DNA from 2 places in the Acidovorax sp. T1 genome. Region 1 is predicted to be linked to the other one. Evidence: riboswitches for the same ligand, from Rfam matches in the RefSeq annotation. Region 1 holds a riboswitch; the other holds the start of a gene.
What was found. Region 1 has a riboswitch for S-adenosylmethionine ahead of CCX87_RS20215 (ABC transporter substrate-binding protein). Riboswitches for the same ligand answer to the same signal wherever they lie in the genome.

Region 1 (17,672 bases):
CGGCCGTGCCGTTGCCCGCGGTGGAATACGTGAGCGGCGCGGTACGGCTGCGTGCAAGCGTCATCAGTTCGCTGACGCTTTTCGCCGGCACGGAGGGATGCAGTATCAGCACGTTGGGGGACGAGGTGAGCTGCGTGATCGGCGCGAAATCCTTCAGCGTGTCGTACGGCAGCTTCGGATACATGCTCGGATTGACGACGTGCCCGGTGCCGACGATCAGCATCGTGTAACCGTCCCCCGGCGCCTTTGCCGCGGCCTCGGTGCCGATGATGCTGCTCGCCCCCGTGCGGTTGTCAACGACGACTTGCTGTCCAAATTCGTCCGTCAGCTTCTGCCCGATGGAACGCGCAAGAATATCCGCGCCGCCGCCCGCGGCGAAGGGTACGATGAACCGCAGCGGGCGCGTGGGGTACTGTTGCGCGAGCGCCGGTGCGGTCACGATCAAAGCAGCAAACGCCAGCGCCTGTCGATTCATGGCTATTCGAACCTCGTCGGGTTGAAGGGGGTGATGTCGAACGGTGCGTCGCGACCCGCGACGAGCGCGGCAATGGCCTGCCCGGTGGCGGGAGACGCCATCAGCCCCCAGTGTCCGTGGCCGAAGGCGAAATAGGCATTGCCGAGTTTCGGCGAACGGCCGATGACCGGTATCGAATCGGGCGTGGAAGGCCGATGTCCCATCCAGCGGCTGTGCGGCTCGACGTCGATGCCGGGCAGCATGCCCCTCGCGAGCCGCGCTAGCGCCTCGGTGCGCCGCCAGTTGGGGGACTGTCCGTACGGCGCGAACTCCGAGGTTCCAGCGATGCGGATGCCGCCCTCCATCGGTGTTGCGATGAACCTGCCTTCGCCATCGGTGACCGGCACGTCGAGCTTCACGCCGGGCGTCGGGATCTCGATGTGGTAACCGCGCTCGCCGATGAGCGGCACACGCGCGCCGAGTGCCGCGGCCAGCGGACGCGACGCAATACCCGCGCACAGCACGACGGCGGACGCCTCGACCACTCCGCTCGCCGTCTTCACACCGCGGACCTTGCCGCCGGCGTCGTCGAAGCCCATGGCCTTTTCACGCAGCAGCGTGCCCCCGTTGCGGACGAAGTAATCGCAGAGCGTCGTCACCACGCGATGCGGGCTCCGCACGTGGCCGCCGTCGGGCAGCATGAAGCCGTAGCGATATTCCGGCGACAGCGCCGGTGCCATGCGCCGTATGTCCGCCTCGCTGACGACGACGACCTCACATTCGTTGTCGGTGCGGATCTTCCGGCCGAGCGCGCTGCCCGCGAAGCCTGCTTCGGTGCGGTAGACATTCAGCATGCCTTCACGACGCAGCAGATCGGATGCCCCCGCCTCGCCGAGCAGCTGCGCGTAATCGTGCACCGAGCCCTTGTTGAGGCTGCGCATGGCTTTCGCCGAACGCGTCACCGATTCGAGATTGCACGACTTCGAGAACTGCAGAAGCCACGGCAGCACGCGCGGCAGGTGATGCCACGAGATGCAGAGCGGCCCGAGCGGGTCGAGCACCCATTTCGGCACATGCTTGAACGTGCCCGGCATGCCCAGCGGGATGATGGATCCGGGTGCGAGCGACCCCGCGTTGCCGAAGGAGGCGCCCTGTCCCGGCGGATCGGGATCCATGATGGCCACGCGGTGGCCTTCCTTCTGGAGACTCAAAGCGGTCACCACGCCGACGATGCCCGCGCCGATGACCACGACGTCCTGTTTCTGCTCGCTCATGATTCCCTTTGTCGTTTCCCCGGATGTACCGGTCAGTACTGCTTTTCTCGTATCACGTAGTCCGGCTTCGCCGCGCCGTACTTCGCCTCCAGCTGCTCTTCCAGCAGGTACGCGGATTCGAGTTCCGCGATCTTTGCATAGCCCACGAGGTCGGTTATCTCTTCCATGCCGTAGATGAGATCGGGCCGGTCCCGCACTTCACCCGTCTCCATGCTTTCCCTGAGGACCTCGAGCGCCCGGTGCATGCCCATCAGGGCGGCGGAGGGCAGCATGCGCGCCATCGTGACGCGCGCGACACCGATCTCCGCGAGACGCCTGATGGGGATCAGCGGCGTCGTGGGCCGGGATCGGATGGCGAATCCCATGTTGATGCTGACCGGGGCTTTCACCGCATCGACGAAGCGGCGGATCTCGTCTTCCGAATGCACCGCATCGGGAAACACCATGTCGGCACCCGCGGCGATGTAGAGGTTCGCCCGCTCGATGGCGCGTTCCATCCCTTCCACCGCGATCGCGTCCGTGCGGGCATTGATGATGAAGTCGGAATCCTTCTTCGCGCGCACGGCGGCCTCGACCTTCTTCGCCATCTCGCGTGCATCGATCAATTCCTTGCCCTGCATGTGGCCGCAGCGCTTGGGGCTTACCTGGTCCTCGAGGTTGATGCCGACCACACCCGCCTCCTCGAAATACTCGACGGTGTGATGCACGGTCACCGCGTTGCCATAGCCCGTGTCGGCGTCGGCCATGACGGGTATGGAGAGATTGCGCACGATGTGACGGCACGCCTCTACGTTTTCCAGCATCGACATCAGGCCGATGTCGGGCTGACCGATGCGCGAATTCGTGATGGCGCTGCCGCCGGTCGCCGCGGCCTTGAAACCCATCTTCTCCACCATGCGGCCGCTGAAGCCGTCGTAGATGCCGGGCGACACGACGATGCCTTCCTTGAGCAGTGCGCGCATGAGCGCAGCCTTGGTCTCTTTCATGCGGGGAGACTCCGTGACGGGCGTTGGTTCTTCGATCGATTATCGCACGCAGCCCCGGTGCGTTTGACACTTTCCGGAGCGCTCGGTTACCGTGCTCCCGATCATTCGCAGAGTAAGCTCTGCGCACCCCCCTTCTCCCCCCGGGTGAAGGGTCGGGGATGAGGGCGGCCGGAGGTGGCCTGCCACTTTCGCCCACAATCGCGGAGGAGTGTTCATGTCAGACAGCGTGCTCGTCTACGACCCGGTCGCACCGGGCGGCAACGCAGGGCTTGCGCAGCGCGTATCGCTCGACACGCTCGCCGGCAGGGTCGTCGGCTTCATCGACAACGCCAAACCGAATTTCCATCATCTCGTCGACGAACTTGCCGAATTGCTGCCCGCCCGTTACGGCGTGGCGCGCGTCGTGAAGATGAGAAAGCGCAGCGCATCGATGCCCGCACCGGCGGAGATGCTGCGCGAGCTCGCCGACACCTGCGACGTCGTCATCACGGGCTCGGGCGACTGAGGCTCCTGCACGTCGTGGAGTGTCCACGACAGTGTCGAGATGGCGAAGCAGGGTATCGCCTCGATGACGGTCTGTTCGGAAAGCTTTCAGGGGCTCGGGCGGGCGCAGCAGAAGGCGCTCGGCGCCGCGGATCTTCCCATCGCGGTCATTCCACATCCCTTCGGCACGCGAAGCCGCGAGGAGCTGCGCGAGATCGCGGGACGCTGCGTCGACGAGATTGCCCGGCTGGCCTGTGAAAAAGTCGCCGCGACATCCGCTTCAGGCAAGGCCACCGTACCGCGTGCGGCGCTGATCGAGGCCGAGGACGATCTGGAAGGCATCAACCGTCTCTTCCAGGAACGGCGCTGGACCGATGGCCTCATGATCATGCCGCCCACGAAGGAGCGCGTGGCCCGCATGCTGCAACATACGAAGCGCGCCCCCGACGAGATCGTCGCCACCATTGCGCCGCGTTTCGGTGCGGCCACGGTGGAGCACATCGCGATCAACGCCGTGATGGCGGGCTGCTACCCGGAATACCTGCCGGTGCTGATTGCCGCGGCGGAAGCGGTCGCGGACCCGCACTTCCATCTCCAGGCGCTGCAGGTCACGACCAATCCGTCCGCCGTGTTTCTCGTCCTGAACGGCCCCATCGTGAAGACGCTCGGCGTCAACAGCGGCGGCAACTGTCTCGGCCCCGGCACGTGGGCCAACGGCACGCTGGGTCGGGCGCTGCGCCTCATCCTGCAGAACATCGGGGGTGGATTGCCCGGCGACATGGACAAGGCCACACAGGGTCAGCCGGGCAAGTACACCTTCTGCTGCGCGGAGAACGAAGGCGCCTCGCCATGGGAGCCGCTGCATGTCGAGCGCGGTTACCGCGCCGAACAGAGCACCGTCACCGTCGTGGGCGCGCTCGGCACCTGGAACATGAACATCACGGCGCGCGACGCTGACGACGTCATCGCAATGATCGCGGACACGATGCAGTATCCCGCGAGCAGCGACTATATCTACGGCGGTGCGCCGTGGCTGATACTCGCACCGCAGCACGCGCAGCTCATGGCGAGAGCGGGACTCAGCAAGGCAGACGCCAAGCGGCGATTCTGGGAGGAATCGAAAATGCGCGCCGGCCGGTCCCGCGGAAGTGAGTTCGACCGCATGAAGACGGGGCGTGCGCACGAGCTGGGCGAGATCGGCCCCGATACGATGGTGCCCATCTCGGAGAAACCCGATGACCTGACGCTGCTCGTGGCGGGAGGCGCTGTGGTGGACGGGGTGTTTGAGGAAGTGGAGGGCGAGGGCGATGCTGATGCGACCCCTCGAATCTCATCGCCGGGTGTCATCTTTCACGCGGCCACCGGCATCGATGCGGCTACCGTGGCCCCAGTGCAGACCACACTGCAAAAACGCATCCTGCGCGCCTTCGTTGCTCGGGGCCTGCTGGAGAACTGTGACGCCAAAGACATGCTGGGCTACAAACACAGCGGCTTCTCGGTGGACGCCGGTGTCTGCATCGAAGCCCACGACCGCGCTGCGCTGGAGCGGCTGCTGCGCTATTGCGCGCGTCCACCGTTTTCCATGGAGCGCCTACGCAAAGAGGGAAGCAAACTGGTGTACCGCTGTGCCAAACAGCGCAGCGAGCCCACCAGTGACAAGCGTGGTGCCAAGGCAGATGAGCTGCACCTCACACCGCTGGAACTGATCGACCGCATCGCCGCGCTGGTGCCACCGCCACGCACCCACCGGCACCGCTACTTTGGTGTGCTGGCACCAAACTCGCCGCTGAGAGCGGCGGTAACGGCGCTGGCTCAGCCTGCTGCGTCGCAACCAGCCACGGTGGAGACTGCACAACCTGGCGCGGGCGTACCTGGGGTGGCGGCGCCGGGCAACGCGGCCACACCCACACCCGAACCTGAAGCACGCCCGAAGCGAGCGGCGCATTACTTGTGGGCGGTGCTGATTGCCCGCATCTACGAGGCATTTCCGCTGCTGTGCCCCATGTGCGGTGGGCAGATGCGCATCATTGCCTTCATCACCCACAGCGCCGAAATCCGCCACATCCTGAACCACATCGGGGTGGAGTCTGCCCCCCCGCACATCACCCCGGCACGCGGGCCACCGCTGTGGGAGGGCTGCGACGCGCCGGTGGATGATGGTGCGCAAGGCGAGCCGGATTGGGATCTGGCAGCTCAACCCGACGAGGTAGACCAGCGCGTCAATTGGTGACCCAGTGAAGCGGCGGTATCCATCGCTGCGGGGAAGCAGCTGCGCGCGCGCCAGGCCCAAATGCATACTGCCTCCCAAGCTCTTGCCATTGAGCGGCAAGCGAGCGCTCAACCTTCCTTGGCCGAACGTGTTTCGAGGCCCAAAACTCGTGCCATACTTGGCCTCATGCGGTTGAATTTCCTATCCGTACGAGGAGGGCGAGGACGATCACGACGACCATGAGGACGGATCGGCAACGCCCGCCGACGAGCACGATCACGGCGACACCGATCCGCATATCTGGGGCAACGTCCAGAACGCGATCATCGCCATCGGCACGATCCGTGACGCGCTGATCGCCGCCGATCCGGACAACACCGATGCCTACACCGCGAATGCCGAGGCCTACCTCGGCGAGCTCGAGACCCTCGACGCATGGGTGAAGTCCGAGGTCGCGAAGATCCCGGAGGAGGATCGCAAGCTCGTCACCTCGCACGATGCTCTCGGCTACTACACCGATGCCTACGGCTTCACGATCGTCGGCACGGTCCTCGGCCTGACGACCGAGGAGGCAGAACCATCCGCGCAGCAGGTCGCGGAGCTCGTCCAGCAGATCCAGGATTCCGGCGTCAAGGCGATCTTCGCCGAAACGATCGAGAATCCGGCCGTGATCGAGGCCATTGCTGCCGAGGCCGGCGTGGTTGTCGGCCCGGAACTCTACACCGACGCACTCGGCGAGGCGGGTTCCGATGGCGACACCTACATCAAGATGATCACGTTCAACACGAACGCCATCGTGAGCGCCATTCTCGGCGAGTAACGCCGCGCTCCCTCCCGCTATCCCCTCGCGAAACGGCCCGGATCGACGACGATCCGGGCCGTTTCGCATCCCGATCGATTTCGCGTAGGATTAGGAAAGCGAACCACGCACGCTCGTCACCATGCCCTATTCCCTGGAGAGCAGCACCTCATGGCATCCTCGACCGCCACCGCCCCCGATCGCATCGAGATGATCCCGGTCACGCAACCGGTGATCGGCACTGCCCGCGTCCCCGGCTCGAAGAGCATCACGAACCGCGCGCTCCCGATCGCCGGTCTCGCGAACGGGCACTCGTCGCTGACCGGCGCGCTCTTCAGCGATGACACGCATTACATGGCGGAGGGGCTCGCCGCGCTCGGCATCGACGTCGAGGCGTTCCCGGAGGATGATCGCTTCGAGGTCGATGGGGGCGACGGCCAGTTCCCGGCCACGGAGGCGGATCTGTTCATCGGCAACTCCGGTACGACGGCACGCTTCCTGACCGCGATCCTCGCGATCGGCCACGGCACCTACCGGCTCGATGGCGTGCCGCGCATGCGTCAGCGCCCGATCGGTCCGCTGCTGAGCGCGCTCCGTCAGCTCGACGTCGACGCGACGAGTGAGGCCGGCACCGACGCGCCGCCGATCATCGTGCGCGCGAACGGCCTTGCCGGGGGACGCGCCGTGGTGCCGGGCGATCTGAGCAGCCAGTTCTTCACGGGACTGCTCCTCGCCGCACCGTACGCGCGTGATGGCGTCACGATCGAGGTCGAGGGCGAGCTCGTCTCGAAGCCGTACATCACGATCACGGCCGACGTGATGCGCGCGTTCGGGGTCGAGACCGAGATCGACGATGTCGACTGGAAGACGTTCCGCGTCGCGCCGGGGCAGCGCTACGCGGCGCGCGACTATCACATCGAGCCGGATGCCTCGAACGCGTCGTACTTCTTCGCAGCGGCGGCGGTGACGGGCGGCGAGGTGCGGGTGAACGGCCTCGGCACGCGTTCGACGCAGGGCGATCTCCAGTTCGTGCGCGTGCTCGAGCAGATGGGCGCGACGGTCACGATGACGGAGACCTCCACGACGGTCCGCGGTCCTCAGGATGGCGTGCTGCACGGCGGCGACTTCGACTTCAATGTGATCTCGGACACGGCGCAGACGCTCGCCGCGATCGCGCCGTACGCGGACGCCCCGATCACGATTCGCGGAGTCGCGCACAATCGCGTCAAGGAGACCGATCGCATCGCGGATGTCGCGACGGAGCTGCGTCGTCTCGGGCAGGTGGTCGACGAGTTCCAGGACGGTCTGACGATCCATCCGCAGCCGGTGACGCCGGCGGAGGTGCATACCTACGACGATCACCGCATGGCGATGAGCTTCGCGCTGACGGGCCTCCGCGCGCCGGGCGTGACGATCCTCGATCCGGGGTGCACGGCGAAGACCTTCCCGGATTACTTCGACCGCCTCGGCGAGCTGGTGAAATAACCCCATCACTGCCCATCACGTCAGATACGAGCCGGGGAGGAGACGATCGTCTCCTCCCCGGCTCGCGTTTCGACGCTTCCCTCGAACTATTGACTCTCCCCCGGGAACCAGATACAGTTTCTTGCAGACAGGCGAAGCCTGTCACGACCTCATCCAGAGGGGCAGAGGGACCGGCCCAATGAAGCCCCAGCAACCCCCCGATCCATATCGGGAAGGTGCTAAGTCCGGCAGGGAATCCTGGGAGATGAGGGAGCGCCACACCGTCAGGGGTGGTCTGCCTCCCGTCGTCCCCACGATGAGGAGGCTTTTTCGTGAGAATCACCCTCGCCACATCCGTCGATCGGCTCCGCTCCGGGATCAGGCATCTCGCCGAGCCATGGCTGGAACGACTCTTCTTCACCTCCCCCGCCTGGTATCCCTGTCACCTCTGACCTTGACTTCATCTTCTTCATCTACGCGCAGCGACTCGACGCGTTCGCCGCGCCCCAGTCGACCGATCCCGGCATCACGACCGAGTCGTCCGATGCCGCTCAGCACGAAGGACCCCTGTCATGAGTCAGACTCCATCGACCCAGCCGCTCCGCCGTCTTGTCGACCGCTTCCGCGCCGGTGATCTCTCCCGCCGCGACTTCGTCCAGCGCGCGACCGCGCTTGGCGTCGGACTCGCTGCGGCCAACGTGATCGCCAGCGAGGTCGCCGCCCAAAGCGCAACGCCGAGCGACGCGGCGTCGCCCGTCGCCTCGCCGGTTGCCGGATTCCCGGATGACGGCACCGAGGGGCAAACCCGCGGCGCCGGCGGCGAGCTGCGCATCATCCAGTCGCAGGCGCCGTCGGTGCTGAGCACGCATCGCTCCACCGGCAGCAAGGATGTCTACGCCGCCAGCCTTGTCCTCGAGCCGCTGCTCACCTACTTCGCCGATGGCTCGCTCGGCCCACAGCTCCTCGCCAGCGTCCCGTCCGTCGAGGATGGCACGCTCTCCGAAGACCTCACGCAAGTCACGCTGACGCTCAAGGAAGGGCTCCTCTGGAACGACGGCGAGCCCGTCACGTCGAACGACATCGTCTTCACGTGGAAGTGGGTCACCACCGCCGAGAACTCCTCCTCGAACATCGAGCTCTGGGGGCTGATCGAGACCATTGAGACGACCGACGATCTCACCGCCGTCGTCACGTTCTCGTCACCGCAGGTCGCCTTGAGTGCGGCATCTTTGCCCATGGCTTTGCCCGCGCTCGCTGCGGCGACTGTGGGCACGACTACTTTGTAGCCTTCTCCTGCAAAGGCCGGGGAGTCTGCCCCTCGTGCACCACGCGGCGGATGGTGGAGACGGCGGCACACCTGAGCGACCACGTTTTCCCCCGCCTGCCGGTGCGCCAGTGGGTGCTCTCCGTGCCCAAGAGGTTGCGGTACTTCATGCAACGCGACGGAGCGGTGCTGAGCATGGTGCTGCGCATCTTTCTGCGGGTGATCGCACAAACTCTGCAGACCCACAGCCCCGGTGCGGCCCATATGGACAAGGCAGGCCTGCACATCGGTGCCATCGCCTTCATTCACCGATTCGGCTCCAGCCTCAATGAACACGTCCACTTCCACGTTTGTGTGGTGGACGGGGTGTTTGAGGAAGTGGAGGGCGAGGGCGATGCTGATGCGACCCCTCGAATCTCATCGCCGGGTGTCATCTTTCACGCGGCCACCGGCATCGATGCGGCTACCGTGGCCCCAGTGCAGACCACACTGCAAAAACGCATCCTGCGCGCCTTCGTTGCTCGGGGCCTGCTGGAGAACTGTGACGCCAAAGACATGCTGGGCTACAAACACAGCGGCTTCTCGGTGGACGCCGGTGTCTGCATCGAAGCCCACGACCGCGCTGCGCTGGAGCGGCTGCTGCGCTATTGCGCGCGTCCACCGTTTTCCATGGAGCGCCTACGCAAAGAGGGAAGCAAACTGGTGTACCGCTGTGCCAAACAGCGCAGCGAGCCCACCAGTGACAAGCGTGGTGCCAAGGCAGATGAGCTGCACCTCACACCGCTGGAACTGATCGACCGCATCGCCGCGCTGGTGCCACCGCCACGCACCCACCGGCACCGCTACTTTGGTGTGCTGGCACCAAACTCGCCGCTGAGAGCGGCGGTAACGGCGCTGGCTCAGCCTGCTGCGTCGCAACCAGCCACGGTGGAGACTGCACAACCTGGCGCGGGCGTACCTGGGGTGGCGGCGCCGGGCAACGCGGCCACACCCACACCCGAACCTGAAGCACGCCCGAAGCGAGCGGCGCATTACTTGTGGGCGGTGCTGATTGCCCGCATCTACGAGGCATTTCCGCTGCTGTGCCCCATGTGCGGTGGGCAGATGCGCATCATTGCCTTCATCACCCACAGCGCCGAAATCCGCCACATCCTGAACCACATCGGGGTGGAGTCTGCCCCCCCGCACATCACCCCGGCACGCGGGCCACCGCTGTGGGAGGGCTGCGACGCGCCGGTGGATGATGGTGCGCAAGGCGAGCCGGATTGGGATCTGGCAGCTCAACCCGACGAGGTAGACCAGCGCGTCAATTGGTGACCCAGTGAAGCGGCGGTATCCATCGCTGCGGGGAAGCAGCTGCGCGCGCGCCAGGCCCAAATGCATACTGCCTCCCAAGCTCTTGCCATTGAGCGGCAAGCGAGCGCTCAACCTTCCTTGGCCGAACGTGTTTCGAGGCCCAAAACTCGTGCCATACTTGGCCTCATGCGGTTGAATTTCCTATCCGTCGTCCCAGCCCAGCTGGAAGTCGATGCGCCAGACGTTGTCGCACTCCTTGTGCAGCAGCACGCTCTGGTTGCGGTGGAAGGGCGGGTCGAACCAGAACCAGCGCTCGGTGGGGAACTCGGTCTGGCTGATGACCACATCGGCAATCAGAAAACGGTCCTGGAAGAAGTGGCCGGTGAAGTCCGCGCCCACCATGCGCCGGGTGTCGCTGTTGGCACCGTCGGCGGCAATCACCCAGTCGGCCTGCAGTTTGAACACGCCGTCGGGCGTTTCCACCGTGAGCGTGGCCACGTCGTCACCGGTGCCCGAGGTTTGCTCCAGGCTCAGCAGCTTGTGCTTCCAGCGCAGGTCCACCAGCGGGTGGGCGTCGCAGGCCTTGACCAGCTCTTCCTCCAGGTAGTACTGCTGGAGGTTGATCATGGCGGGCATCTTGTGGTGGGCCTCGGGCAGCAGGTCGAACTGGTAGGCCAGGTCGTTGCGGAAGAACACCTTGCCCACTTTCCACTGGATGCCGCGCGCGGCATACCCTTCACCCAGCCCCAGCCGGTCCCAGATTTCCAGCGGACGCTTGGCGTAACACACCGCCCGCGAGCCGATGCTGACGGTGTTGTTGTCGTCCAGGATCACGCTGGCCACGCCGCGGGCGGCCAGGTCCAGCGCCTGGGTCATGCCGATGGGGCCCGCGCCGATGATGACCACCGGGTGGCGCTTGACCTCGCCCGCCGCCTGCTCGGGGCTCTGGCGGTAGGCAAATTCGGGGTAGGTGTAGGTTTGGAGCATGGGCGGCTTTCGCGTGCGGGGCCGGGCTCAGGCCTGGGTGGCGGGGTTGAACTCGCGCTCGTGCATCCAGGCGGCGTGCTGCGGGGCCTGCTTGGTCTGGGACCACTCTTCCAGCATGTCCCACTTCACTTCGTCGAGCTTTTGGTACATCTCGGGTGTGCCCACGTCGGCGGCCAGTTCCAGGCGGTGGCCGTTGGGGTCGAAGAAATAGATGCTCTTGAAGATGGTGTGGTCGGTGGGCCCGATCACGTCCACGCCAGCGGCCTGCAAACGGGCCTTGGTGTCTTCCAGCGTCTGCACGCTGTCCACCTTGAAGGCGATGTGCTGCACCCAGTCGGGGGTGTTGGTGTCGCGGCCCATGGCGGGCGAGTTGGGCAGCTCGAAGAAGGCCAGGATGTTGCCGGCACCCGCGTCCAGGAACAGGTGCATGTAGGGGTCCGGGGCCTTGGTGGAGGGCACCTGGTTTTCGGCGATGGCCAGCACGAAGTCCATGTTCAGGTGCTTGACGTACCACTCGACGGTTTCTTTGGCGTCCTTGCAGCGGTAGGCCACGTGGTGGATGCGTTCGAGTTTCATGGGGTGTCTCCTTCAAAATTGAGAGCGAACAATGCCGTCCTTCCTGCGTGGAAGGCTCAAAAAGCTTTGAATTTGGGGCGGCCAACCTCAGCGGCTGGCCTGGGTGCGGTGGCGCGGGCTGGCGGGCGTCAGCCTTCCAGCGCCTGCCACATGGCCACGTCGCGCTCGGCCGTCCAGATGCGCGGGTCGGGGTACTGCGTGGCTTCGTCGTAGGCGCGGGTCACGTCGAAGGGCATGCAGTGGTTGAAGATGACCCAGTTGCCGTACTTGGGTTGCATCGCCGCAAAGGTGCGCTCGTACACCTTGCGCAGGTCTTCGCCTTGTTCAGCGCCGGCCTTGACGTTGCTGTACAGGTCAGAGATGAAAGCGCGGGTGCCGGCTAGGCCCGCCTGCACCTGTTCAGGCGTTTGCAGCGCGGCGCCACGGCCGGGCACCAGCTTTTCGGGCTTCAGGGCTGCAATGTTGTCCAGCGTCTGCGGCCAGTCTTTGAAGTAGGCGTCGCCAGCGTAGGGGGTGGCGTCGAACTCCACCAGGTCGCCGCTGAACAGGATTTTTTCCTGCGGCAGCCAGGCCACGGTGTCGCCCTTGGTGTGGCCACGGCCCAGTTGCAGGATCTGCACTTCCAGCTTGCCCAGCCACAGGGTCATCTTGCCGGTGAAGGTGAGGGTGGGCCAGGTCAGGCCGGGGGGCACGCTTTCCACGTTCTGGAACAGGCGGGGGAAGCGGCCGATTTCGCTGGCCTTGTCGAACTCGCCGCGCTCCACGATCAGGTCGTAGGTGTCCTGGCTGGCGATGATGTGGTCGGCGTTGTAGGCGCTGGCCCCCAGCACGCGCACGGCGTGGTAGTGGCTCATCAGCACGTACTTGATGGGCTTGTCCGTCACCTCGCGGATGCGGCGGATCACGTCCTGCGCCATCACCGGCGTGGCCTGGGTGTCGATCACCATGACCGCGTCGTCGCCAATGATGATGCCGGTGTTGGGGTCGCCCTCGGCGGTGTAAGCGTAGGCGTGGTCCGACAGTTTGTCGAAGCTCACCTTCTTGACTTCCAGGTCGGCGGCAGAAGCAAAGGTCTTGGGGGCGTTCATGGGCGTTCGGTGGTGGGTGAGTTTGTAATCAACGAATTCGTTTGATCAATGTCAAGCGATTGTGGGTTTGAAATTTGTTTTAGTCAAATGCGTTCGATAGGTGTAAACCCTTGGGTGTGACCCCTGGGCCAGTGACGCGACAATCCAAGGCATGTCCAAGCGTTCCGAATCCGTTTCATTGCCGCCCGATGCCGAACCAGGCATGGACGATGGCGCACGCACCTCCCGTGGCATCCAGAGCGTGGAGGTGGGCGGGCAGCTGCTCAAGGCCCTGGCCCGCTCGGGGCGCCGCATGGCGCTCAAAGACCTGGCGCGCGACGCCGACATGACGCCCGCCAAGGCCCACCCCTACATGGTCAGCTTCTGCAAGCTGGGGCTGATGGAGCAGGACCCCGTCTCGGGTCACTACGGTCTGGGCCAGCTGGCCGTGCAGCTGGGCCTGATCAGCCTGCAGCAGGTGGACCCGGTGCGCCTGACCATTGCCGAGTTGCCCGCGCTGGCGCAAACGCTGGGCGTGACGGTCTCTGCTGCGGTGTGGGGTGGCAACGGCCCCATCATCGTGCGGGTGGAAGAGGGGCCGCGGGCGGTCAACGTCAGCATGCGCCACGGCATTCCGGCGTCGCTGCGGCACACCGGCACCGGCAAGATTTTTGCCGCCTTCATGGAGCCTGCCCTGGTGCAGGCCGCACTGGTGGCGCAAGGCGAGCCCACCGCGTGGGCCGATGCCACCTTTCACGCCGAATTGGCGCGGGTGCGTCAAACCGGACTGAGCCTGGTCAACCAGGAATTGCTGATGGGCATTTCAGCCATGGCGGTGCCGGTGTTCGACGGCTTTGGGCGGCTGGCGCTGGCCATCGCGGCCATGGGTCCGTCGGGCTTGATGGACGTGTCGGACGGCAGTCCGCAGGCCCAGGCGCTGCGCGAGGTGGGGCAGCGCTTGAGCCTGCGCCTGGGGGCCCCAGCCTCGTGCGTGCCGGGGATGGGGGGCTGAGCCCGGCGGGCACCCGCCGGTCAGAGCATTCCGGGCAACGCACCCAACACACTGCCCAGCACGCAGGCCAGCCCCACCACCGCCCAGGCGGGCCATGCCCGCCACACCGGGCCTGCCGATGGCTCGACCGAGGTGCCAGCCCTGCCGCGGGTCGGTCCGCCTTGCAGCAGCCCCAGCAGCGCGATCACCAGCACCCCATCGCCCACGCTGTGCAGCGCACTCGAGAGCACCGGGTCCACCCACGCCGCCGCCAGCAAACCCACTACCGCTGAATTGATGCCAAAAATGGCCTTCCGCGCAAGAAGGGTGGACTTCCATTGCTCCCAGAAAGGGAGTGATCCGGCCAGCAGCATCCACGCCGGGGTGAAGACGGCCACCAGGGCCAGCAAACCCCAGCCCAGGGCCGCCAGGGTGCTGAGCCAGGCGGGGGCCGGGTCCAGGTTGCTGGCCACCGGGGCCAGGGCGGCACCCAGGTAGGCCGCAAACGTGAACAGCGGCCCCGGCACGGCTTGCGCGGCCCCATAGCCCGCCATGAAGACCGAATCGCTCACCCAGCCATTGGGCACCACCTCGGCCTGCAGCAGGGGCAGCACCACATGGCCCCCGCCAAACACCAGGGCCCCGGTGCGCACAAAGGCGTCGGCCACCGCCAGCGCCATGCCCGGCCACAGCGCCATGGCCGCAGGCAGGCCCAGCAACAGGGCGGCCAGTGCACCCAGCCACAGGGCCCCCTCCCGCCGTGACAGGGGCCAACGCATGGGGGGGCTGGCTGTGCCCGTGTGGGGGGCCGCAGGGGTTGGCGCCCACAGCGCCCAGGCCACACCGGCTGCGGCCATCAACCCCACCTGCATGCCGGGTTGAGGCCAGGCCCAGGCGAGCACCGCGATCACCGCCATGCACAGACGCCGCGGGGTGTCGGGGCACAGGGTGCGGGCCATGCCCCACAGCGCCTGCGTCACCACCGCCGCGGCCGCCAGCTTGAGGCCGTGCAATGCCCCTTGCAGCAGCGTCGGGTGAAGCGCATGAGCCCATTGCCCCAGGCCCCAGGCCAGGCCGATCAGCAGCAATGCCGACGGCAGGGTGAACCCCGCCCAGGCGGCCAGTGCCCCCAGCCGCCCGGCACGCCACAGCCCCAGGGCCATGCCCACCTGGCTGCTGGCCGGTCCGGGCAAAAACTGGCACAGCGCCACCAGGTCGGCGTACTGGCGGTCGTCCATCCAGCGGCGCTGGACCACCAGCGCCTGGCGGAAATGCCCCAGGTGGGCCACCGGCCCGCCAAAGGCGGTCAGACCCAGTTGCAGAAAGGTGAGGAACACCTGCCATGCGGAGTCCGTGGGGGCCGGGTGCAGGGCCGGATGCGGGGCGGGGGCGCGGGGTGGGGTCTCCATGCGCGGATTGTGGCCGGGCGTTCGCCTATGGAACTGCGTGCACCCGGGTGTCCAGCGGGCATGGCGGGGATGTCAGCGCCTGCAACCAGGTCAAGGCCTGCTGTCCGGCGTCGTCCAGCGTGCCGTCGTTGGTCACGGTCAGGCTGAGTGGGTGACGCACGGCGGGCAGCGCCAGGTTGCGCTGGAGACGGGCTTCCACCTGCTCGGGGGTTTCGCGCTGGCGGGCCAGCAGCCGTGCGCGCAGCACCTGCGGGCTGGCGGTGACGTGCAGCACGGCCAGACGGGGGAACTGTTGCAGGGCATCGTCCAGGTGCGCACGGGAGCCGTTGACCAGGACCACGCTGCCTGCTTCAGCGCCACGCACCTCCTGGTGGCGCACGCCGTAGCACAGGCCATGGGCTTCCCAATGCAGCACAAACTCCCCGCGGGCACGGGCCGTGGCAAAGGCCTGTGGCGACAGGGCTTCGTGGGCCTCGCCACCTGCGTCGGCGGCACGGGTGATGGTTCGGCGCGCCTGGCGCAGCGCCGCCGGGCCAGGCCAGTGCCTGATCAGCCAGGCTTGCAGGCTGTCCTTGCCGGCACCCGACGGGCCCAGCACGTACACGACCTGGGCGTTCATGCGTCCGCCCCGCGCAGGGGGCAGCTGGCCTCCCAGCGGAAAGGGCCACCCGGTGTGGGCTCGACAAACCAGGCCAGCCTGTCCAGCGCGAGCCGCGGCAGCGGTGCAAACCAGGCGGTGGCCGCCTGCATCAGGCGGTCCACCCGTGCGTCGGACAGCCCGTTCAGCGGGCCGGTCAGCGAAAAGTGGAACCGAAAGCGGTCCAGCACATGGGGGTAGCCCCACTGTTGCAGCAGAGCTTCCTGGTGGGCGTCCAGGCCAGCGCTGCGGCGGCGGGTCAGCTCGGACGCGGACAGGGGGGCGGCCAGGTCGTGCAAGCGGGTGACACAGGCCGCCGCCAGGGCCTGCACCTGTTGGTCGTCGCCGTCGATGACCAGCGCCAGGAAGTGCCCGAGCCGACGCACCACCAAGGGCGGCAGGGTCACGGGGGGCAGCTGGTTGGCCAGGGTGGTCAAACGGTCGTACCACTGTTGCGGGGTGACACCATCGGCCAGCGCCACCGGGGCTTTCAACGTGGCGTGCCAACCGTACCGTCGGGGCTCTTGGGTGAGGTGGTGCATTTCGTCCGGGGTGAAGCCCGGCATCCACGGGTGATTCAGCGTCGCCCCGGTGGCCGCGCAGCGGCCCAGCCACAGGCTTCCCGCTTGCCACCAAGGGCTGTCTGGCGCGGGGACCGCGTACACCGCGTGGCGGGGCGCTGGGGCCTGGGAAGGGGTGTGGGGATCATTCGCCATGTTGCACCGTGAGGGAAATGCGGTCTGCGGGAAACCAGGCGGTGGCGGCCTCGATGGGCACGCCCTGCGGGTCGACGTTGACGCTGTCCACCCGCAGCACCGGCTGGCTTTGCGGTTGGTGCAGGTGGGCGGCCACCACAGGGTCGGGCAGTTCGGCGGTGATGTGGCTTTCGCGCCGCAGGTAATCGGTCACACCGTGGGCGGCAAAGGCTTCGGTCACAGACCCTGTTTTCTGTAGCACTTCCAGCAGGTCGGGAAAGCGCTGGAGCGGAAAAAACCGCTCACTCACGCTCAGCGGTTGGCCTTGTGCATCGCCCATCACCCACAGGTGCAGCAGGCGGCGGCGCGGAGGCACGGCCAGCAGGCGCGCCAGCGTGGCGTTGGCCCCCACCACGTCGTGGGTCAGCACCTGCAGGCTGCCCCTGAACCCGGCCAGCGCCAGGTTCTGGCGGTGCCGGGTGCGGCGTGACAGCACCAAGTCCACCGCAAAAGCCTGCACGTAGGTGCCGCTGCCTTGGGTGGAACGCAACACGCCCTGGGTGCACAGGCTGGCCAGGGCGCGTGGCACGGTGTGGCGGTTGACCCCGAAGGACTCGGCCAGCGTGTGCTCGGGCGGCAGGCGCTCGCCGGGGGCATAGGTGCCACGGGCGATGGCGGCCGACAGGTGGCCGGCAATCTGGCTCCACATGGGCGGACGCGAGCCTGCGTCGGTGTCGGAGGGGGGTGTTTCGGTGGTTTGAAGCAGTGTCATGAAACCTACATCCAGGCGGATTAAGCTGCGCGGGACGTTTCAATTTGTCTAGACAACTTGCAGAGTAACACCGACATGTTTCATGCGTTTGACAAACCCGGCGCTCCACCGAGCCCCGATCGCGCTGGCTGGATGGCCTTGCTGTCACGGGCACCCGTGGCACTGCTGGAGCAAGGCTTGGGGAATTGGTGCGAGCACCCGGTGCACTGGCTGCGCCCGCCCGAAACCGGGCTGATGATGGTCCAGGGCCGTGCGGGCGGTACCGGCGAGCGCTTCAACCTGGGCGAGGTGACCGTCACCCGCTGCGCG
Region 2 (11,327 bases), on a different replicon from region 1:
CGCGCCCGCGTGAGCGGGCATGGGCGATGCGGTGACGGGCATCAACCGGGCTGACTCAGCTAGCGAGAAATCAAACGGACCGATGCTGCGCCAACATCATGCGGACTGCAACAGCAGCCAACGCGGCGGCCGTCTCCGGCTGCCAGATTGGCAAGCCCATTGCTACAGGGCCGTCAGCACGGCTGACAGCGGGTACCGCAGTGGCGGGCCAGACGGCTTACCCACCGCCGCGCGAGTCTTGCGTGTGAGGCGCCGATCGCGCGGCCGTGGATAAGCGCTTTCGATCGCCGGTCCGCTATGCGTCGCTGCCGTGCTCGTCCTCATCGGCGCGGTCGCTGCGCTTGCCGTTCACGTGCGCCCAGAACGCGGACTTGCGCGCGTGTCGCGACCGGATCGCGGCCTCGAAGTCGTCGTGCGATTCCAGCGGCAACAAGCCAATGCCTGTGGCGGCGATCTCCCGCAGCCGCGCCCAGTAGCGGGCAGCATGCCCGTAGGCACGGGCATAGGCCCGGGTGAGGATGGCCGTGAGCAGCGCCCTGTAGATGGCGGTTTCGCCACGCAAGCGCTGGTGGGCCTGCAACGCCTTCGCCAGCGGCACCAGCGCACCATAGTTGTCGCCGCGTATGCGGGCCGGTTCGGCCAGCAGCATCGCCTCGGCCGCTTCATCGTCGCCGATGTCCATCAGCAGCGTGGCCGCCGCCGCCGGGTCGTCGTGTCCCAGCGCCAGCTCACGGGCTCGCTCCAGTGCCTGGTGCCTGGACGCTTCGGGTAGGTGTTCGAGCCAGCGGTGCAGGTCGAACACGGAGATCGATCGCTCGAACAGGCGCTGCCGGATGGCAGAGCTCTCGCCGTACCGGCCGAGGCGGCCCAGAGCGTCGGATTCCAGGCTCTGCCGGGTGTCCTCCATGTGCCCCCATGGCCCTTGAAGCCAGGTCAACGCATCGGTCGGACGGTCGGCCTCGAGGTAGGCCTCGGCGAAGTCCTTCTGCTGAATCGCGTTGGGTTGCGGGCTGTAGCTCAGCACGGCGCGCACCTTGACGTCTGGGTCATGCAGGGCCTCGGCCAGCAGCGACAAAGCGGCCGAAATCTTGAACACCTCGTACGCAGGACCGTCGCCGCTTGCGGGGGCGGCAAGGGCGCTGGCCATGCGGGACTCGAACTGCGCCACCAGTGCGCGCAGCGCTGTCTCGTCGAGCAGCAGCTCCGCGCGGCGCAGCAGTTCTTCGCGAGCGCCGTACTGGTCGTCGCTGACCAGCCGCACAAGCCGGCCTGGCCACTCGCTCGCGGGTGCCTCGCACTGGGAGGCGGCTTGCAGCCAATGCCGACATGCGGCGCGCACCGCGTCGCCGATGCAGCCGTCGGAATCGTCGGCACGCTCGAAGAAGGCACCGTCGGCCTCGATGAACGATTCGAACAGCGCCAGTGCGGCGGCGGGATCCTTCGGCAACAGCTCGCGATCGACCTGGTCCAGCCAGGCTTCCAGCGTGCGCCCGAACTCGCCAGCCTCGCGGTAGCTGAAGAACTTGGACGAACGGCGCCAGGCGGTCAGCGTCTTCCGAAAACCGGCCGCGAGCTTGTCCGGCCGGTCGGCCAGCTGCAGCCGCGCGAGCCGCGCCTGCACAGCCTCGTGGTCATTGGCCAGTTCGATCAGAACGGCCACCAGCGTCGATGGGTCCTGGCACTTCAGGAAAGACTCAAGATCGTCGGCCGGCTTGGGTGGCATGGTCACGGTGGCGAAAGTCCCGGTCAGTCGGACGGCATACCGTGGCTGAGGTCCCAGAACGTCCCCTGCCAATTCGAGATACGTCCCTCGGTGCCGCAAGCAGGGCAGTGCCAGGCTACCGAGTCGTCGTCAGTCATGCTGGTGTCCACGCGGCGGTTGTCGCGCTTGCGGCACTTGAAGCAGACTGGTCCGGGCGTGCTTTCCGGTCGGTCGAAGTCGGACGCATGGGCGATCACTGAAGTGATGAAGTCGGCCATCTTGCGGGCGGGCCCCTTCTCGGGTCCGATGTCGCCCTTGTCGTCGAGGTAGTGTCGAGTGTCGATCACGTACACGGTGTTCGTTCTTCGCTTCCAGTTGCCTGCATCGGCATCAATAGTCGACCGCGTTCTCGGAGCGGATGCGCTTCTCCCTGATCTTCACCATGACCTCTTTACCTTTGGCAGCGGGCCCCGCAACGATGGAGCTAGGCGGTGTCATTCCAAGCCTTCGAAGCGGATGTGCATCCCGTGCCCGCGCCACAAGGGTACGGGTACCTCCTCACTGGACTCGAAGGGCTGGTTCACGCTGACGACAGCGACCGACGCGAAGTGCCCAGTGGTACTCAGCTTTGCGCACCCATCTGCAATGGCAGCCCAGTTGGTCGGGCGATTGGCGTTGCTGGCCGGAAACTTGGCCGACCGCACGACGACCCACTCAGGCCTTCTGGTCTTGCCGACGAACCAGATCGACGGATCGACCTCAGGGTTGCCTTGCCAGGACATCAACTCGAAGCCTTCCTTCTGCAGGAAGTCCCTGACCACCTGAACTGCCATGTCATGTACCTCCCATGGCGACATCTCGATCTTCTCGTCCGTGACCAGGGATACCGGGTCGATCGGCTTTCTGGTCTCTGCATTCAATAAGCCCCAGCCCGGCATGTCTGCCACCCATGAGCCACCGAAGAGCTTCTTCTTCATCGGCAGGATGCAGGCGTGTCCGTTGGCGTCCCTGGCAGCGGCGGCAAGCCCGCGCATGCTGCCTGGGCCCTGAGCCTTGCCGTCTGCGTCCTCGATGCGGACAAAGTACAGCTGATTGCCGAGGCGAAACGACAGGTGTTCCAGAAACGGCGGGTAGGGATGTGCGCGCAGCCAGGACTGGATTCCGCCGTCTACTTGATCGCTCAGGTGGATGCCGGCCGCCTTCCAGCACGGAAAGAAGGCTTCCGTCATCTCGTGCATCTCAATGTCGTGCATACCCAAATCCTTCCTGCTACCTTGACAACCTTGTTCCGTCGGCACCGACTGCATTTGGAGCCTGGCCGTCGACGGGCTCGTCCTCGATCTCCTTCCACATATTCAGAAAGTGGGCGGCCGGGACACCGCCACGCACGACGACATATCCAGTTCTGATTTCCCTGCGCCCCCAAGTCGTCTGCCAGGGCGCCGTGAATGACCAAAGCTCATCGTCCGCTCCGACGCTTTCAGCGAAGGTCTTCCAAGCAGCATTCAGGTGGCCGAACGGCAGGTCCGGGACCGCACCCAACGGGTCTGTGACCGCCTCGCGAGCCTCGATCTGAAGAACAGGCAGACGCTCCTGCAGGTGACTGCGCTCCACCGCAAACTCACCCTCTTCGTCCAGCGCAGACACGCTCTTTTTCCCGAAGATCTCCTTGCCCTTCATGTAGAGAGCAGCGGGCCAGACGACTACGACGGCAACGGCAGCGAGCACCGGAGCCACCACGTCATTCAGGATTCGGTACGAGAGCTTCTTGCGGTCAGGGTTGACCGCGTCGAGAAGGTCATGAAGCGATTCCGGCTCGTCCTTCTTTGTCAGCCGGTGCGCACCAAAGACAACGGCAAGCACCGCAGCGCCGATCCCCAGGTACCAATACAGGTAGATCACGGGGCCTCCCCATCGTCCTTCTTGGCCCGAGGAAACACTGTCATGGCACCAACGTCATAGCCTTCAGGTGCGCTCTCGGACTCTGCCGTTCCGTTGTGGCGTACGCGGGTGTGCTTGACGACGCCACGCTCCAGGTCTAGAAACAGGTCTCGCTCGAAGGTGCTGCCGTAGCCCATGTGAACGTACTCGAGCTGCTTGCCCTGCGGGATGCGGATCGTGCCCGAGTACCAGTGGGCGAAAACTCTGTCCGGAAATTCCGGAAAGATGGTGGCAACCGATGCTTCGTCTCCGCTCTCCAGGGTGCCGTGCAGCTCGACCAGATAGAGCCGGCCATCGATGATTTCCCATCGACCAACGTAGCCCCGCCACAGCGCCGTGCAATTCGATTCGAAGCGCGGATTGACCCCGCCCATGGCGAAGTAGTCGCTGAGGGGGTTGGTGCACATAGCCACATCCTTACCCTCGTAGCGGAGCTTCTCAGCGATCTGCGCTGTCATGCCCGCACTCCGAGTGACGCCAACATGGCGTTTGCCCATTGTGCGCGGTTCATCGCCCAGAAGGCCGAGTTGACGGCGATACCTGAGGCCGCGTACAGCGGGTTCGGGAGGAAGCTGATGTAGGCCGGGTTGTTGCCCAACTTGCCTGGACACCAGGCCCCGAAGTGCGGCGGCAGGTCATGGGCGGCCATTTCCATCTTGTTGAGCTGCAGGCACACCTGCTCGAGGCGGTGCTCGTCTTGCAGCTGGTGCGGCATCTGCAGCAGGCAGAACAAACCGCCGCCCAGCTCTGGGTGTGGCTGATCGGCCATGAGCTGGAACAAGGCGGTCTTGTGGTCTCCGGCCGCCGCACTCACTGCGCCTTCGTTCAAGCCGAACTCGGCCGTCAGACCCAAGCCTCCGGTGGTGCACAGGCACATCTGTGAGAGATATCCCTCGACTTGCGCGAAGTCGCGCTCAGTCCACTTCGATGTGCCGCCTCGCTGTCCTTCGTTGGTCATGGTCCGGCGCAGCGCGCCGAGAATCGCCTCGGTGCCACAGATCGTGGTGAACATCAGAAGCGGCAGGTGCAGCGTTCGCCAAGAGTCCTCGGCTTCGTAGATCGTCAGCCTGGATCCGATGTAGACGTTGCCGCGATCTGCGCACAGGGACCCCAACGCGGCGAACGCGTTGTAGGCCGCCGTGGCCTCTGCCTCCTTGCCCTGGAAGAGGGTCAAGATTGGCTTGGGCAACTCGGTGATCATGCGCACCACCGCGCGGATCGGCCCGTTCTCCGACTCTCGGGTTTCGGGCGGCACAACCTCGATGCGGATCGTGTAGTGCTCATGGCGGGCCGTGAGGGTATTGCCCTTCAGGCTTGCCTTGATCGACGTAGGTTGCAGCATCACCATCAGATCGCCGAGCGGCACGCCTAGTGGGCTGGGTTCATCCTTCTTGTTCCAAAACATGGTTTCTCCCCGATCAAAACCTGCCCCTGCTCGGCCGTTCAGGAGGGCAACTCCTGTGCTTCGATGCGCCAGCGCGGCGCACCTTGACCAACCCGCGGGTGCTGAAGATCATTCTGTACATCGACAAGCTCACTGGATGAGCCTGTCAGCTTCCGGGGTCAGTGCTTGGTCCAATGCGTCGCGAAGTGACTTGAGCTCCGCGGTGCTGAACACGCCCTGGAACTTGACCTGATCCTCGGGGCGCCGAGCCGTTGGCACAAAGCTGATCAGCCGGAGGCTGTGGCCGTGCGCCGAGGTGGTGATGTCGATCGAGAGCTCGTAGGCCGGGGTGGCCTGGATGAGTGAACGCATGTACTTCTCCTGTTTAGCCGCTTTGACATGTGTCGGGGGCGGCAATCTGGATCAAATCCCCCCGGTCGTTCACCTTGAAGGTGGGCTGACCAGCCCGTGATTTCATCGCAGCAAGATCAGTTGCGGTACGGCGTCGCCACCCGCCCAGACGATCGCGTTCTGCTCCAGCCGTGTCCCCAGCGCCTTGGCCGCCTCCAAGGTCAAGCCGAAGATCAGATGGCTCGCTTCACCGGGCCACTGATTGGACGGGTGCTGGCCGATTCCCTCGATGCTGGCAAGGCTGCGCTGGCTGATTTCGCGTCCCAGGGCGGCATGCCGTTCGGCATTGGCTTCGTCGTCGAGGATCTGGCTGAAGGGGTTGCAGGCCGTGATGTACGCGCTGCATTCGACCCGGTGGCGCTTGTGCGCGGCGGCCAACGCCGAGCAGGTTTCGCCCACTTTCAGGGTGAACGGTTCGTCGCCATGCACCCTGTACTCGGTCTCCCGAAAGGCCTGCACGGTGCCAGCGTCGATGATTGATTCGAACAACAAAAAAGCCCTCCGTTGTGGGAGGGCCGACGCTGTACCCGCTTCGTTGCTCCAGTAGGAGCCGCATCCGCTTTCGCGTTTCCACCTTGCCCGGGAAGGCAGGTTGGCATGGGCGTCGACCCAATTCCAAATGTGCCCAAATTCTACTTTACGCCGCCGGCTCCCATCGAATCGGTGATTCGAAGTTCCTCGCGACAATCGTGCGGGTGAGCAGACCTCGTGGCACGCATTCGGCGAACTTGACCGACTCGGCGAAGGTGGCAATCTCAGCGTCTGTCAAGGTCAACTGCCCCGGCACTGCATCGGCCAGCAGCGATGCTGGCGCGTGAACGCTCATGGCATCGAATCGAACCTTCTGACCACCGACCGAAGCCTGGTGCGCCCACGTGCGGTTGGCGCGCGTGCCGGCAAAGGTCCAGGTACGTACGGGTGCAGCATCAGATCGCGCCATCACGAAGTGCGTTCCCACCGTCATTGGCAGCTCGTCGGTTAGCGAACTAAGGGCCGCCCTTGCACGCTGCGACAAGGTGACGATTGGCGGGGCGCCTGTGGCGAGCACCGTTCGAATAGCCTGGCAAACATCGCGGCTTAGGCTGCGCGCCCCGCCCATCCAGCGCGCCTTGCCACCTTCCCGTGCCGGCTCCAGCCACACGATTCGTTTGGACCACTCCACCTCGGTGACACGCCAGCTGCGACCCGCCAGCAACAGGAGCCGGTTGTCCTGCTCACCCGTCAAAACGGTCGGATCGATGTAGCCCACCTCGCTCGACCCATGCCGACCAGTCAGCAACATGGATCCGCTGAACGAGGCGAGCAAGTCGCGGTAGTGGCCGCGTGCATACACGCGCTCGGTCTCAGGTCCGACCCTGACCACGCCCTCGGAACGGTCTAGAAACTGCTTCTCCACCATGTGCTCAACCAGCGCCGTGATGTCGTCCGTCGCCAGCTCTGGAAACGATCCGTGAAGCAGCTGGACCACTTCCAGCGTTGGAACCTCGCCGCGCTCCAACACCAGAACCAGTGCTTGCTGCGCGAGGATGGGCCAGGGCTCGGCCGGTGGCACCGCCGCTTCGACCCATGCTTCCGACCACTTCTTGGTGACACCCAGGGCCAGCATGAACGCGTCGTCATTGGTCGTCAGGAACAGGCAGTTCCGTAGGGCGCCTGCGCGTCGGCCGGTTCTGCCCATGCGCTGCAGGAACGACGACACGCTCGACGGCGAATCGATCTGGATCACGCGGTCGAGGTCACCGACATCTATGCCCAGCTCCAGTGTTGAGGTGGCGACGATGGCGCAGTCCTTCTCCTCCGTGAATGCCGCCTCGGCTTGCCTGCGTTCGGAAACGCTGAGGGAGGCGTGGCTCACGAAGGTGCGCATCTCCTTGGCGCGCAGCATGCTGCTCAACTGCTCGGCGCTGCTTCGTGAATCGCAGAAGACCAGCCGCTTCTCGCCCCGATGCAGGCGTGAGATCACTGTGGCTGCGTTTTCGAGCGATGCCACATGATCGATCGTGACGTCGGCCTCCGTGCTCACCGATGCACTGCCCACCACGGCGCGAGTACCGCTGGGTGCGAACCAGGCCAGCAACTCGGTGGGGTTGCTGACCGTTGCCGACAGACCGATGCGTTGCAGCGGTCGTTCCAGATACTGGTCGAGCCGATGCAGCACAGAGCGCATGTGCCACCCTCTGTCGTCCGCCGCGAACGCATGCAGTTCATCGACGATCACGGCACGCAGGTTGCCGAACCATGCTGGCCGATCGACCCGCACCGAAATCAGCATGGCCTCGATGGATTCGGGTGTCGTCAACAGGATGTCGGGCGCATCTCGAAGCGCCCGGTTCTTGCGGGACTGCGAGATGTCGCCATGCCACACCTCCACACGCCGACCCACCAGCCCGGCGTAGTGGGTGAGCCGATGCTCCAGGTTGTTCAGCAGCGCCTTGATCGGGCAGATGTACAAGACGCTCGTCCCGGGCCAGGCCTCGGTCAGCATCCTCGACAGCATCGGAATCGCAGCGGCTTCCGTCTTCCCCCCGGCGGTCGGTGCGAGCAGCAAACAGTGTGAGCCCGCATGAATGGGCGCAATGGCTGCCAGTTGCGTCGGTCGCAGCGTGCTCCAGCCCAGCGTGTTGACAACGTGGTACTGCAGCGATGGGTGCAGCTGCTCGAACTCGTTCACAGCTCGATATCGTCCACGGACGCCGCACTCGCCGCAGCCCGCTCCGTCGCAGACATCTCGGTCTCGGCCAGCGTGAGGGTGTAGTGCTTGCGGGGGTCGAAGTCTTCGTGCAGGTCCACGCGGTCCAGCACATCCGACACCAGCTTCTTGAGGAACAGCCGGGGCGCGACACCGACCTTGCCACCCAGCCCGCCGGCCACCGCGCGTGCAAGGGCGTCCAGATAGCTGTCGTCCACCACCGCCCGAAGGCGCTGCTCGTTAGGACGCCCATCTGCATAGATGTCTCGTACCCGGCGTCCAACCGCGAGCAGCGAGGTGTGGTCGAAGGCTGCCAAGCGGATCTGGACCGCTCTCGGGTTGTCGAATCGCCGGTCGGTGCCGAAGTCCACATGCAGCCGTTGCGCCAGCGGGGCGAGCCTCTGCACCCCTTGCGGGCCGTCATAGAACGCGGGCGTTCCCGTGATTACCAGGTACAGCCCCGGATAGCGGCCAGCGTCGATCTCGTCGATCCACTGACGCAAGGCGTTCAGCCCCTTTTCGCGGGTGTCGGTACGCATGCGCTGCAGCGTTTCCACCTCGTCGAGCACCATCACCAGGCCAGAGAAGCCGCTGTCGCGCAGGATGGTCAGCAGGCCGACGAGAAAGTTGGTGGCGCCGAAGTGATCGAGGTCACCCTTGATGCCCGCCGCACGCTTGATGCTCGCGGCCACGTTCGGCTGTCCTGCCAGCCAACTGATCAGCCCATCCGCCAACATGCCGTCCCCGGCTGCCAGGGCGCGGCGATAGGTTCGCAGCACTGCAGAGAAAGCCGGCGCCGTCTTGCTGATGGCGCCCAGCCTGGCCTCCATCAGCGCGTTCGTGCGCAGCAGAAGCCCCTCCGCGTCGCTGGCGTCCACCGAAGCGTCTGCCAGCACATCCTGCTCCAGGGCATAGAACCAGCCGTCGATCACGCCCCGAAATGCGCCACTTGCCGTGTCGGCGGTGCCGAGGTGTTCGACCAGGCGGCGGTAGACCGTTTCCAGGCGGTGCAACGGTGTCTCGGTCTCGTTGATCTGCACTTCAGTGGCTGCGAAGCCGCGCGTACGAGCCCGCTCCTGCAGCCAGCGGCCAAAGAAGGTCTTGCCGGTGCCGTACTCACCTCGGACCGCCTTGAAGCCGCCGCGGCCGGCGCTGACCGATTCGAGCTCGTCGTCAAGGGTCGGCGCGAACGTATCGATCCCGACGGCCAGCGCATCCAGCCCGCTGCTCGGTACCGTGCCGCGTCGCAGGGCGCTCACGATGTCTTCCCGGCGTGCGGAACTGATCATCGTTGGCCTCCCTGGCCGGGCAGCCGGAATTGCTGGTGTAGCAGCACCACGTTGAGTTCAACCGTACCCGCGGTTTCGTCGACGGTCAGCACCGACGCCTGGTCGACGTTCAACAGCCGCCTGACTGCGCTGAGCAAGCCACCGATCCGAACCTCAGGCAACGACAGTCGGGTCGCCAGAGCTGCCCGGGACAGCTTGCCACCACGCTCGGACAAGGAAGTCAGGAGCAGTCGCATCTTGTCGTCGGGCGGCGCCACGCGCGCGGCCAACTGCCGCTGAGACGCATAGATCGGGCTGCCCAGCAAGGCGCCGATCCAGTCCAAAGCTACGGGCGGGGTTGCAGCCTCTGGTGGCGGCAGATCGACCGGCTCGAACAACTGGGGCTGCCCTTGTTGTGCTGTCGGTTTGCGCCGCGTTGGTTTTGGTGCTGCAGCGGCTGCCGATTGCACACCTGACGACTTCGGCATGGGCGGCAGTTCCCACCACTCCGGTGGGGCCGGCGGTGCCGGGGTCCAGTCGGCCAGGTTGAATCCGAGCGGCACGATCACGCTCAAGGGCACCGTGACTTCCTGGGGCGACAGCCCACCGTGATACCCGTTCTTGCGACCCGCATACCGTGTGCTCTCGCCCCACAGGCACACCACCGCGTTCGATCCGTCGGAGGTGACCACGCGCCCCCCGCTGACCGCCAGTTCGTTGGGCGTCTCGGCGTTCTTGCCCGGGCGCCAACGGTCGCTCTCGCCACCGGGCAACTGCGTAGTGCCGTCTTCGAGCAGATGCCCATGGTCGGCCGTGATCACCACCACCCGACGCGCTTCGCGCGCCTCGCGCAGCAAAGGCAGCAGCAGCCGCAGGTCCTCCAGTGCCCAGCGTTGATGCAACTGATCCGGGCCGCTCAAATGGTCGTCCACCGCGTTGTAGACCACGCCCACCACACGTTGCTGGGTGCTCGCGATGGCGGCGCGCACCTCGGGCGCCAGGTTGGTCGCATCCGCCAAGTCACCCTTGTGGAACAGCCGGGGCGGGGCGTCCGCGCGGCTGTGTGCCAGCAGGGCAGCGTTTGTCGCAAAGCCGGTCTTCTCTTGCGCTGAAGCGCCGACGGTCAGACGCCCACACAGCAGGCTGGCGCGGCTGACCTCGGTGATCGTTGGCAGTGCAGCCACACCAGCCAGCGGCTGTCCCAGGCTGGAAGGCACCATCTCGGCCCAGCCATGGCTGGCAATCCGGGCGAACAACTCCCGGAAGATGCTGGTGCTCAAACCATCCATCACCAGCAGCAGGGTGGGGTGGGCGGCGGCGATCGGTGCCAGCACATGCTCAAGCACCGACTCCAGCGGGATGATCCGACCCTCAGGCGCCGGCTTCTGGGCGTTCCATTGCACCAGCGCCTGTGCGAATGGCTTGGCGAAAGCATTTCGGCGCGCGATGACGGCTTCGCGGCAGGCGCTGTAGGCCTGTGACAAGTCCGGCAGCTCGTCGCCTCCTAGCAGCCGAAAGCGCGCCCAGTCGACGAAGGCGCCTTGGTCAGACTGCCAGGCCACGGCAGTCTGCAAGGATGAAGCGGTCGGCGTGGCGTTCATCAGCCAGCGTGCCAATCGGCGCGCCATCTCGACGCGTTCCATGCGAGGCTTTTGAGCCGCCACCAATGTGTGCCGGAGCGCGCGGTCGGCCTGCAGCTCAACCTGGGCAAGATTGGTTTCCGAGGGCTCTGCCACATGGGCGGTCAGTGCCAGCGCAAAGTCTTCCAGTCGCTGATCCAGCGCGGCCGGCAGCACGTCGCTGAGGTGCGCAAAATCGATGACGCGCAGGTCGCGCAGCAGTGCATCGGCCCGGTCGAGCACCGCACGGGACGCGTCCAGCCCGGTCAGTCGAACGACTTGCTCTGCGGCGCGCGCCCAGGCGCGCCCCTCG

Region 2: another riboswitch for S-adenosylmethionine. It lies ahead of CCX87_RS07715 (DUF3293 domain-containing protein); the one in region 1 lies ahead of CCX87_RS20215 (ABC transporter substrate-binding protein).

What each region holds. Positions count from the first base shown of each region.
Region 1 covers NZ_CP021650.1:55,792-73,463, reverse strand. The annotation lists gene CCX87_RS20250 (tripartite tricarboxylate transporter substrate-binding protein) at 1-475, opposite strand, end outside; gene CCX87_RS20245 (NAD(P)/FAD-dependent oxidoreductase) at 478-1,728, opposite strand; gene CCX87_RS20240 (isocitrate lyase/PEP mutase family protein) at 1,761-2,714, opposite strand; partial or broken gene CCX87_RS21715 (UGSC family (seleno)protein) at 2,929-3,435, shown strand; partial or broken gene CCX87_RS20230 (IS91-like element ISPps1 family transposase) at 4,465-5,427, shown strand; gene CCX87_RS20225 (metal ABC transporter solute-binding protein, Zn/Mn family) at 5,603-6,226, shown strand; gene aroA (3-phosphoshikimate 1-carboxyvinyltransferase) at 6,377-7,690, shown strand; SAM riboswitch class I at 7,837-7,941, shown strand; gene CCX87_RS20215 (ABC transporter substrate-binding protein) at 8,242-8,955, shown strand; partial or broken gene CCX87_RS20210 (IS91-like element ISPps1 family transposase) at 8,883-10,250, shown strand; partial or broken gene CCX87_RS20205 (FAD-dependent monooxygenase) at 10,440-11,216, opposite strand; gene CCX87_RS20200 (VOC family protein) at 11,244-11,792, opposite strand; gene CCX87_RS20195 (MBL fold metallo-hydrolase) at 11,921-12,880, opposite strand; gene CCX87_RS20190 (IclR family transcriptional regulator) at 13,032-13,871, shown strand; gene chrA (chromate efflux transporter) at 13,892-15,259, opposite strand; gene phnN (phosphonate metabolism protein/1,5-bisphosphokinase (PRPP-forming) PhnN) at 15,285-15,878, opposite strand; gene CCX87_RS20175 (DUF1045 domain-containing protein) at 15,875-16,612, opposite strand; gene phnF (phosphonate metabolism transcriptional regulator PhnF) at 16,602-17,363, opposite strand; gene phnG (phosphonate C-P lyase system protein PhnG) at 17,439-17,672, shown strand, end outside.
Region 2 covers NZ_CP021648.1:1,615,129-1,626,455, forward strand. The annotation lists gene CCX87_RS07680 (DUF6880 family protein) at 296-1,723, opposite strand; gene CCX87_RS07685 (hypothetical protein) at 1,747-2,055, opposite strand; gene CCX87_RS21080 (hypothetical protein) at 2,197-2,955, opposite strand; gene CCX87_RS07695 (hypothetical protein) at 2,972-3,604, opposite strand; gene CCX87_RS07700 (hypothetical protein) at 3,601-4,101, opposite strand; gene CCX87_RS07705 (hypothetical protein) at 4,098-5,048, opposite strand; gene CCX87_RS07710 (hypothetical protein) at 5,178-5,399, opposite strand; gene CCX87_RS07715 (DUF3293 domain-containing protein) at 5,502-5,930, opposite strand; SAM-I-IV-variant riboswitch at 5,960-6,066, opposite strand; gene CCX87_RS07720 (DEAD/DEAH box helicase) at 6,076-8,109, opposite strand; gene brxD (BREX system ATP-binding protein BrxD) at 8,106-9,416, opposite strand; gene pglZ (BREX-2 system phosphatase PglZ) at 9,413-11,327, opposite strand, start outside.